DNA from 2 places in the Photobacterium makurazakiensis genome. Region 1 is predicted to be linked to the other one. Evidence: riboswitches for the same ligand, from Rfam matches in the RefSeq annotation. Region 1 holds a riboswitch; the other holds the start of a gene.
What was found. A riboswitch is a leader RNA that binds a small molecule or an ion and turns the genes downstream of it on or off. The one in region 1 is predicted to bind lysine.
Positions count from the first base shown of each region.

Region 2: another riboswitch for lysine. It lies ahead of L4D09_RS23460 (Na+/H+ antiporter NhaC family protein); the one in region 1 lies ahead of L4D09_RS01865 (Na+/H+ antiporter NhaC family protein).

Region 1 is NZ_JAKJSJ010000009.1:341,038-345,500, reverse strand. It holds gene L4D09_RS01870 (H-NS family histone-like protein) at 66-461, opposite strand; lysine riboswitch at 847-1,029, shown strand; gene L4D09_RS01865 (Na+/H+ antiporter NhaC family protein) at 1,128-2,723, shown strand; gene L4D09_RS01860 (thymidine kinase) at 2,972-3,550, shown strand; gene L4D09_RS01855 (YoaK family protein) at 3,920-4,463, shown strand, end outside.
Region 2 is NZ_JAKJSJ010000063.1:35,106-39,568, forward strand. It holds gene L4D09_RS23455 (saccharopine dehydrogenase) at 1-164, opposite strand, end outside; gene L4D09_RS23460 (Na+/H+ antiporter NhaC family protein) at 183-1,679, opposite strand; lysine riboswitch at 1,798-1,975, opposite strand; partial or broken gene L4D09_RS23465 (glycoside hydrolase family 18 protein) at 2,609-4,463, shown strand, end outside.

The DNA.
Region 1 (4,463 bases):
TAGAAACAAAAAAACCCAGTTTTAAACTGGGTTTTCATTAGAATTTAACAACAAGAGTAAAGTTATTAAAGTTCGAAATCTTCTAGAGATTTACCTTCATCAAGTGCTTTTTTCAATGCGCTTGGTGTGCGGCCTTGGCCAGTCCACGTTTTTTCTTCACCGTTTTCATCGATGAACTTATATTTAGCTGGGCGTTGAGCTCGTTTTGCTTTTGGTGATTTATTTAGGCTAGAAAGTAATTCTTCTGGATCGATACCGTCTGCTAGAAGCATTTCACGGTATTGAGCTAGTTTCTCTGTACGTTCTTTTTCTTTCGCGATTTCTTCAGCTTCAGATTCTTCACGCTCACTAACAACTGTTTGAAGCTTTTCTAGTGCTTCCTGAAGTTGTTCTAGAGAATATTCACGAGAAAGTGCGCGAAGACTACGAAGGTTTAATAGTGCTTTCATTGCATCAGACATTTTTTTATTTCCTGTTGGTCTAAAACTATAAAAATAATAATAGCAGTGACAATTCTATAATTGCAATAATAATACTTTTAGTCAGTGAATGACAAATAAAAAATGTATTCTTGATTTGTTTTTTTTGTATTTAGCGGGGAGAATTCTCATTTGTAATAAATTGTAATGGGTATTTACAGTCAGATTCTTCAGTAAAAGGCTTTTTTTGTGACTATATTTGCCATTTGTTTCATATTAAATGGGCYTGTTTTAAATTATCTTTAAGCTCACTTGGGTATTGTGTCTTTTTTAACCATGGCAGCAAGACTATTCACTATTTCTGTTAATTTTTTCACGTTAAGTTGTTGCAATCGGATTTCTATTCCGTAGAATCAACCATTCCTTGACTAAGGGTAGAGGCGCATTATCTATAAGTAATAAACCGGAGGTGATTCCGATGAGGGTTTATGAAAGGAGCTAATGCCGAAGTAAATAAGGCTATCGAACTTTGTTTGCTGGGGTTGTCACCGAATAGGGACAGCACTGCCATAGTATATAATTACATTAACTATGGAGCGCTACTGTGGAGTCGGAAAAGGGTAACTTCTCTTCCTTACACTCTCTTAATCACGACATGAAGTCGTGCCAACAGTAGATCTCCAACCAGGATCGGTTGTAGTAGAGATCATGAATATTGTAGATTTTTCACATTCCTCAATGTCGTTGTTACCACCTTTGGTAGCATTGGCTCTTGCGATTTTAACCCGACGCGTCTTAGTGTCTTTGGGTGTCGGCGTAGTGCTTGGTGCATTCTTGCTGACAGACTTTTCTATTGGAAACACAGCTAGTTATATTGGCACGACGGCATTCGGGCTATTTATCGATGACGGTGCTATTAACAGCTGGAATATGAGCATTGTTGCGTTCTTGGTATTATTAGGAATGACGACAGCCTTGCTAACGCTTTCTGGCGGTACACGAGCATTTGCTGAGTGGGCGCAGACTAAAATTAAAAGTAAGCGTGGTGCGAAGTTATTAGCCGCATTCTTAGGTGTCTTCATTTTTGTTGATGATTACTTCAATAGTTTAGCTGTTGGCTCTATTTCACGCCCAGTAACAGATCGCTATTACGTTTCACGTGCAAAGCTTGCTTATATTTTGGATTCAACTGCTGCACCAATGTGTGTGCTAATGCCGGCATCAAGCTGGGGGGCATACATTATTACGCTGATTGGCGGCATTCTGGCATCACATGGTGTGACTGAATATACGCCATTAGGCGCGTTTGTTCAGTTGGCTCCGATGAACTTTTATGCTGTTTTTGCATTGATCATGGTGTTTGTTGTGGCTTGGTTCCAGATTGATGTGGGCCCAATGAGAAAGCATGAGCTAGATGCGAGTCATTGCCGTGGCTTCGATGAAGGTGATGAAGACAAGCGTGCTAAAGACTTAAATGACGAACTAGAAATTGAAGAAAGCCAAAATGGCCGTGTTGCTGATTTGGTTATGCCAATTGTTGCTCTTATCCTTGCCACTTTCTTCTTTATGATCTTTACAGGATACCAAGCACTTGCAGCTGATGGTTTGGCATTTAACCTTCTTGGCGCTTTTGAAAATACCGATGTAGGCATGTCACTTGTTTATGGTGGTACTATCGGATTTATTGCTGCCCTTATTCCAGTGCTGCGTCAGCGCCTTCCTGCTTCAGATGTTGCTGTAACATTGTGGATTGGTGCTAAGTCAATGTTTGGTGCGATTCTGATCTTATTGTTTGCGTGGTGTATTGGTAGCGTGATCAGTGATATGGCAACAGGTAAATACCTATCAACCTTGGTTGAAGGTAGCATTAACCCAATGTTCCTACCTGTTATCTTATTTATGCTTGCTGGCTTTATGGCATTTTCTACCGGTACGTCATGGGGTACGTTCGGTATTATGCTGCCAATCGCAGGTGACTTAGCAGCGGCAACCGACATTATGCTTATGTTACCAATGCTGGGCGCAGTACTAGCAGGTTCAGTTTTTGGTGACCACTGTTCTCCGATTTCTGATACGACTATCTTGTCGTCGACGGGCGCGCGTTGTCACCATATCGATCACGTATCTACTCAGCTACCTTATGCGTTGTCTGTGGCTGTTGTATCGTCGATTGGTTTCTTAGTGTTAGGCTTTACAGGTTCACTTGCTGTGGCCTTTATGACAGCAACACTCGCCTTTATCTTAGCGTGTGTAGCGTTATCTTGGTTGTCGCGTCGCCCACAAGTTGCGACAGCGAAAGCTTAATGGCTTAAACCACATTGTTAATGAAAAGCCTGCGTTTTGCAGGCTTTTTTTATGGTTACGGCTTAGGGTGAATAACTACAATCGCTCGCCGTAAAGCGCTGCTTAATGACTGGCCGGCATGAGTAGTAGAACGCTATGAAAATTGTAAGAAATGTGCTGACTCTTGCGCTTGCTCCTTTCAATTTCTATGGCTTTTCTGTAGCATCTCGGCAGTTTTTATGCACCAATCGTATGACTAGGGAAGCTTAATGGCCCAGATGTATTTCTATTACTCTGCAATGAATGCGGGTAAGTCAACCACACTGTTACAGTCTTCTTTTAACTATCGCGAGCGTGGAATGACACCTGTCATTTTTACTGCCTCTATCGACGATCGTTTTGGCAAAGGTAAAGTTAGCTCACGTATTGGCTTGCAAGAAGAAGCTGAATTATTTAACTCAGCTGATGACTTGTATGCACGCCTTCAAGATATTCAGCATGCACAAAAGATAGACTGTGTTTTAATCGATGAATGCCAATTCTTAACCAAAGAGCAGGTATATCAATTAACTGAAGTCGTCGATAAGCTCCATATTCCTGTGTTGTGTTATGGCTTACGCAGTGATTTCCGTGGTGAGTTGTTTGAAGGAAGCCGCTACTTGCTGGCTTGGGCAGATAAGTTGGTTGAGTTAAAAACCATTTGTCATTGTGGTCGCAAAGCAAATATGGTGATCCGCCAAGATGAAACTGGCCGTGCAATTGCCGATGGTGATCAAGTTGAGATTGGTGGTAATGATCGCTATGTCTCAGTGTGTCGCAAACACTACAAAGAAGCACTCGGTCGTTAATAAAATAATGATGAATGTAATGTAAGCCGTTCACTTACATTTTTGTTTTGTTCACTTATTTAAACAAATAAGCCTTACAATCGTGAGGCTTGTTTATTTATTCCCTCGTAAATTCTCCCACTTTTCTTAATCTTAGTTTTCTGATTTTGCCATGTAAAATTACTCATAAATATGCATATGCGGGTAAGCTGATGTTTTATCCGGAGAATAGCGCATAGTTATCCGAAGTGATGTTTTTGGGGGGTATTACGCTCAATAATTATTACTTAACAAGTTACTTGAACAGATTTAAGATAGCCCACTTTTTCTCACGCTCTAAATTTAGCCATCTCTATATCGCTAAACGAGGCCTGACATCTAAGGAATATCGTGATATCTAAATTACCCCGTTGGGTCGAGTCTGGGGCTTTCGTACTCGCATTGGTTGCTGGTTTTATTAATGCTGCAGGGTTATTGGGTTTCCAGCATCAATCAGTTTCACACTTATCCGGTACAGCGACATTGGTAGGTACTGGGTTTGTAAACTCTTCAATGAGTGATGTATTTTATTTATTTGCGATCATATTTAGTTTTCTTATTGGCTCTGCAATATCAGGCTACTTTCTACATGGTGGCACACTAAAGTTAAGTCGTAATTACAGCGGTGTACTGACGTTAGAAGCCATTTTTCTTTTTTGTGCCGCTTATTTGTTAACTAAAAACTCTTTTGGTGGGCTATATTGGGCTTCTGCGGCTTGTGGACTACAAAATGCACTCGCGACCAAATATAGCGGTGCCGTCATTCGAACCACGCATGTGACGGGAATATTTACCGATTTAGGCATTATGCTTGGCGCAAAAATAAGGGGTGAGACATTTGATAAAAGAAAGGCGTTACTGTTTCTGTTAATTATCTTGGGCTTTATTTCTGGCG
Region 2 (4,463 bases), on a different contig from region 1:
CAACCTACGTCAACATAAGCCTGATCAGAGAAGATACGGGTCGTACTCCGTTCAACGGTTACGTTCGCACCCGCAGCAATCAAATCTCGTGCACCACTCGGTGTAAGCGCAGTACGGTGTTCTCCAACTTTTACTTCATCTCGGAGCCAAAATAGCGTTTTCATGATAATTCCTTTTTAATTTTAAGCGGGTACTGCAGGGCTATTTGCAGCCTGACGACGCACCATCAATATAATAAGTGCAACTTGTAATAATCCAGCCAAGATAATGGTGTACGGGCTACGGGTAATTTCTGCCACCATGAAACCAATGCTTGCTGTTACACCTGTCAAAATGGCATAGGGGAACTGGGTGCGTACATGCGATACATGATCACAACCAGTCGACATTGAACTCAAGATAGTCGTGTCTGAAATCGGCGAAGAATGATCACCTAGCATACCGCCACTCAGCGCTGCGCCGATACAAATCAGAGGGTCGGCACCTAATGCACTTGCGACAGGCACGGCAATCGGGATCAAAATGGCAAATGTGCCCCATGACGAGCCTGTTGCCACTGATATAAAACTACCGATAATAAAAATCAGAGCTGGTAACAAGAATACCGGTAAACGGTCATTCATTACTTGGCTAATATAATCGCCGGTCCCTAGTGATTTACAAATATCGCCTAGCGTCCATGCAAGTAGCAAGATGATCAAAATTAGCATGATACGCTGCATACCCGCGACAAAAGTATTAAAAGCTGCTGATGCGGTCATGGTTTTGGTATAGGCGTAATAAGCAATCGCTGTAATGGATGCTATCAAGTAACTCGTACCTAAGGTCGCACGGATCACTGGCCCGCTAATCCCACCATGTAAGTGATAGTTATAGGTAAACAGCACGATTAGAGAACCAAACAGCACTGATAGTGGAAACAGGATCAGCGAGATAGAAGCTGATTTAACCGCGCTTGCGTTTGCTGGCTCAGCGGTAATCTCGGTACTTTGTTGAGCCTTAAACTCTGCTTCAGCCATTGGCCCCCAATCTTTTTTCAGAACCGCGTAAACCGGTACACTGAACAGCGCAAGCAAGGCATAAAGCTGATAAGGAATAACCTGCAGGAAGGTAGAAAAGCCATCAACGGGCTGCCCCATATTATCAAAAGCATTTTCAATTAAGCCTTGTGAATATACACCCCAACTAATAATCGGGATCAATACACAAATTGGAGATGACGTTGAGTCAATAATAAAAGCCAGCTTCTCTTTACTCAGTTTCAGCTTTTGATAAATCGGCGCAAACATCGGGCCTAAAATGAGCGAGTTACCTGAGTCGGTAAAAAATATACCGATACCCGTCGCCCACGTCGCGAGTTGCGCCTTTATCGGCGATGAAACATAACGGGTCGCCATGGTTGAAAAAGCAGACATGCCACCACTTTGCTCAACCAAATAAATAAAACCTGAAATGATAGTAATAACAATAATAATTTGCGCATTACTGGTTTGGGCTAGTTGGGTAAACGGTCCGTCCGTCAAAAACATCAGGGCGGTATCAACGGGGTGACCTTTGGTAAGGATCAGCATGCCACTTATTACCGCAACACCTAAAGCTAAAACAACATGCCGAGTGGTAAAAGCGAGTATAAGCGCTAACACGGCAGGTACGATGGACAATAATCCGTAATCAGCCATACGTAAATTTCTCCTGTAAAACGATATCAAAATGATAAAGAGGAAGGGTGTTCAGGAGTGTTTTACAGACAAAGGCTTTACAAGATAGGAGCGATAGTTCGTTCGTTTCTAATATCAAATTTGTTGTAGCTCCCCATCTCAGATCTGGCTGAGATGACAGTGTTATTCCTCTTAAGAACAACCCCAGCAGCAAGGATGACAACCTCGACTACTTCGGCACTGACTCCTTTCATTTAGCTTCACTGGCTGTCGGCCTTCACTAAATTACTCATAGGCAATGCGCCTCTACTTTCAAGCAAAGACTGAATAATGTCCTGCTATATAATGAATAAAACATACATTTATCCAAATCTAATCACTACGAGCAATAAGTGTGACGCAGATCACATTAAATATTTCACAAAACAAATATTTAATATTATCAAATACTAATTCGTCGCTTTTGATAACAAATGCCGCCCGATATGAGTAAATACCCTGCAAGTAAAATTGCTCTTGGGCTTCATCGTCAAAGCTTATGCTCATAAGCGTGATATCTCCTCCTAAACATACACGCATAATTACGTATAAAGCAGAAAAAGAGGCTTCTGTAAATTAAAGTAAAAGAGGCTATTAAAAGATTTATAGAACGTCTAAAAACTCGACAGAATAAGGCGTATTAAATAACAGTGGGGATATTGGGTTCTGATTCCGAAGCTCTTGTCAAAGCAAAAAGACCACAAACCGATGTAGTTAATAACACCTCTCTTAACCCAACCTATATGAAATATCATTAACCAACATTAAGCCGCTCTCGCCGTGCAAAAAGTATAACTAACTTAAGAATAATTAACGTGATATCCATGCCATACATCCGGAAACTAAACACTCACCTTATTTGGTTACCAATAAGAATAAGTGATTTATCCAAACAATAGAAAAGGTATGAAATGAACAAAAGTAAAATCGCGTTAACGGTAATTGCCGCTGCATTATCAATGAATGCCCAGGCAGAGAGCAACCCGCCAGAAATTTCCAATAACATGGTGAGATCAACTCTCGTAACGCTCAACTACCGAACACCGGAAACCCAAGATCGTAATGAAACCATCATCGCGTTTGACATTAGCTGGGGTAAAGTACCCAGCAAAGCCTGCTACTACGTCGACAACGAAAAAGTCGGCTGCCAAGAACGAGATGATTTTACCATCAATAACCACGATGACTGGAATGATCATGCGACAATTCAAGGCGAAATAGAAGTCCCCGTTCAAATGATTGCCGAACAACAAGAGGTCATGGCCAGAGTCGCTGTCACATCGACACTCGGTACAACGAATGCCTACCGTAATATCACCTTAACCGGTAAAGCCGTATTACCCTTTGACTATGAAAACAGCCTAGAAGGGATGACCCAAAAAACCGTTATCTACAACGATGAGGGTGATATCAAAACAGGCACTATGGGCACCGAAGCCGTGCTTGAACGTAACTCAAACAAATTGGTCACTGGCTATGTTTCAGAATGGGCCCAGTATGACCGCCAATTTAGCCTAGAGGCCATCGACCCAACGGCATATGGCAAGCTCGTTTACTCTTTCCTCGGCATTTGTGGCGATCAAGGCTCAAAGGCTGAAACTGTCGCTCAGGCGTGTGAAGCTCTAGAGCTCAATGAGCATGAAATAGCCATGCTAGATATAAATGCTGGGCTGCAAAGTGCCATAAGCCAGCGTCAAGATGACATGCTCTGGATCCCCTTCTACCACGGTACCAACAAAACAAACTACGATGGCCTTAACCCAAGTAACGTACGTGGGTTACTTGGTCAGATGCTAGAACTGAAAAAACAAAACCCTGAAGTGAAACTTGCGCTGAGCATCGGCGGCTGGACCCTATCTGAACCTTTCCACCGTATGGCTGCAGCCCCTGAAACCCGTCAGGTGTTTGTCGACTCTATCGTAGAATTCATTAAGAAATGGGGATTTGACGGCGTCGATATCGACTGGGAGTACCCTGGTCACGGTGGTGAATCTGGTGCCAAAACACCAAATGATGCCGATAACTACGTCAAACTGATCCAAGCTATGCGTACTGCGCTGGACAGTGAAGGGCTACAGGATATCGAGATCTCAAGTGCCGTTGGAGCAACTGAAGAATACATGGCGCTGATCGGGGCCGACAACTATAAAACCCTAGCCGGCGCTAGCGGTATCCTCGATTACATTTACTTAATGAACTATGACTACTGGGGAGCATTCACGCCTAACCAGTTGGGACACCAAACCAACCTATACGGCAACAGCTACATTGGTGAGAATGGTGGAAATAGTGCAGAGAAGGCCATCAAAATCCTGAAAGGCTATGGCGTTGAATCTGAACGTATCATGCTGGGTATCGCCAACTATCACCGTGGTAAGCAAGGCATAATTCAAGAGCCAGGTGTTCCGAGCTCTGCTATCGGTGTGAGCGACACCACGGTATTTGGTTCCCACGAAAGTGCGATAGTCGAAAGCTACGATCTGTATGCCAACATGGCGGGGGAAAACCTGAAAGGGGAAAACGGCTTTGCACTTTATACCGACCAAACGGTAAATGCTGACTACTATTACAACGACCAGACTGGTGTTTACTTCAGCGGTGACACGCTACGTACCGCTAACCAAAAGGCTAGATATGCCGAGGAGAACAATCTTGCTGGCGTCTTCACTTGGACAGTAGAGCAAGACCACAACGGTTACACCGTTAATGCTCTGAATGAAGGGTTGGGGAACACCCTATCAGAGACATACACCTCCAAAGAACAGC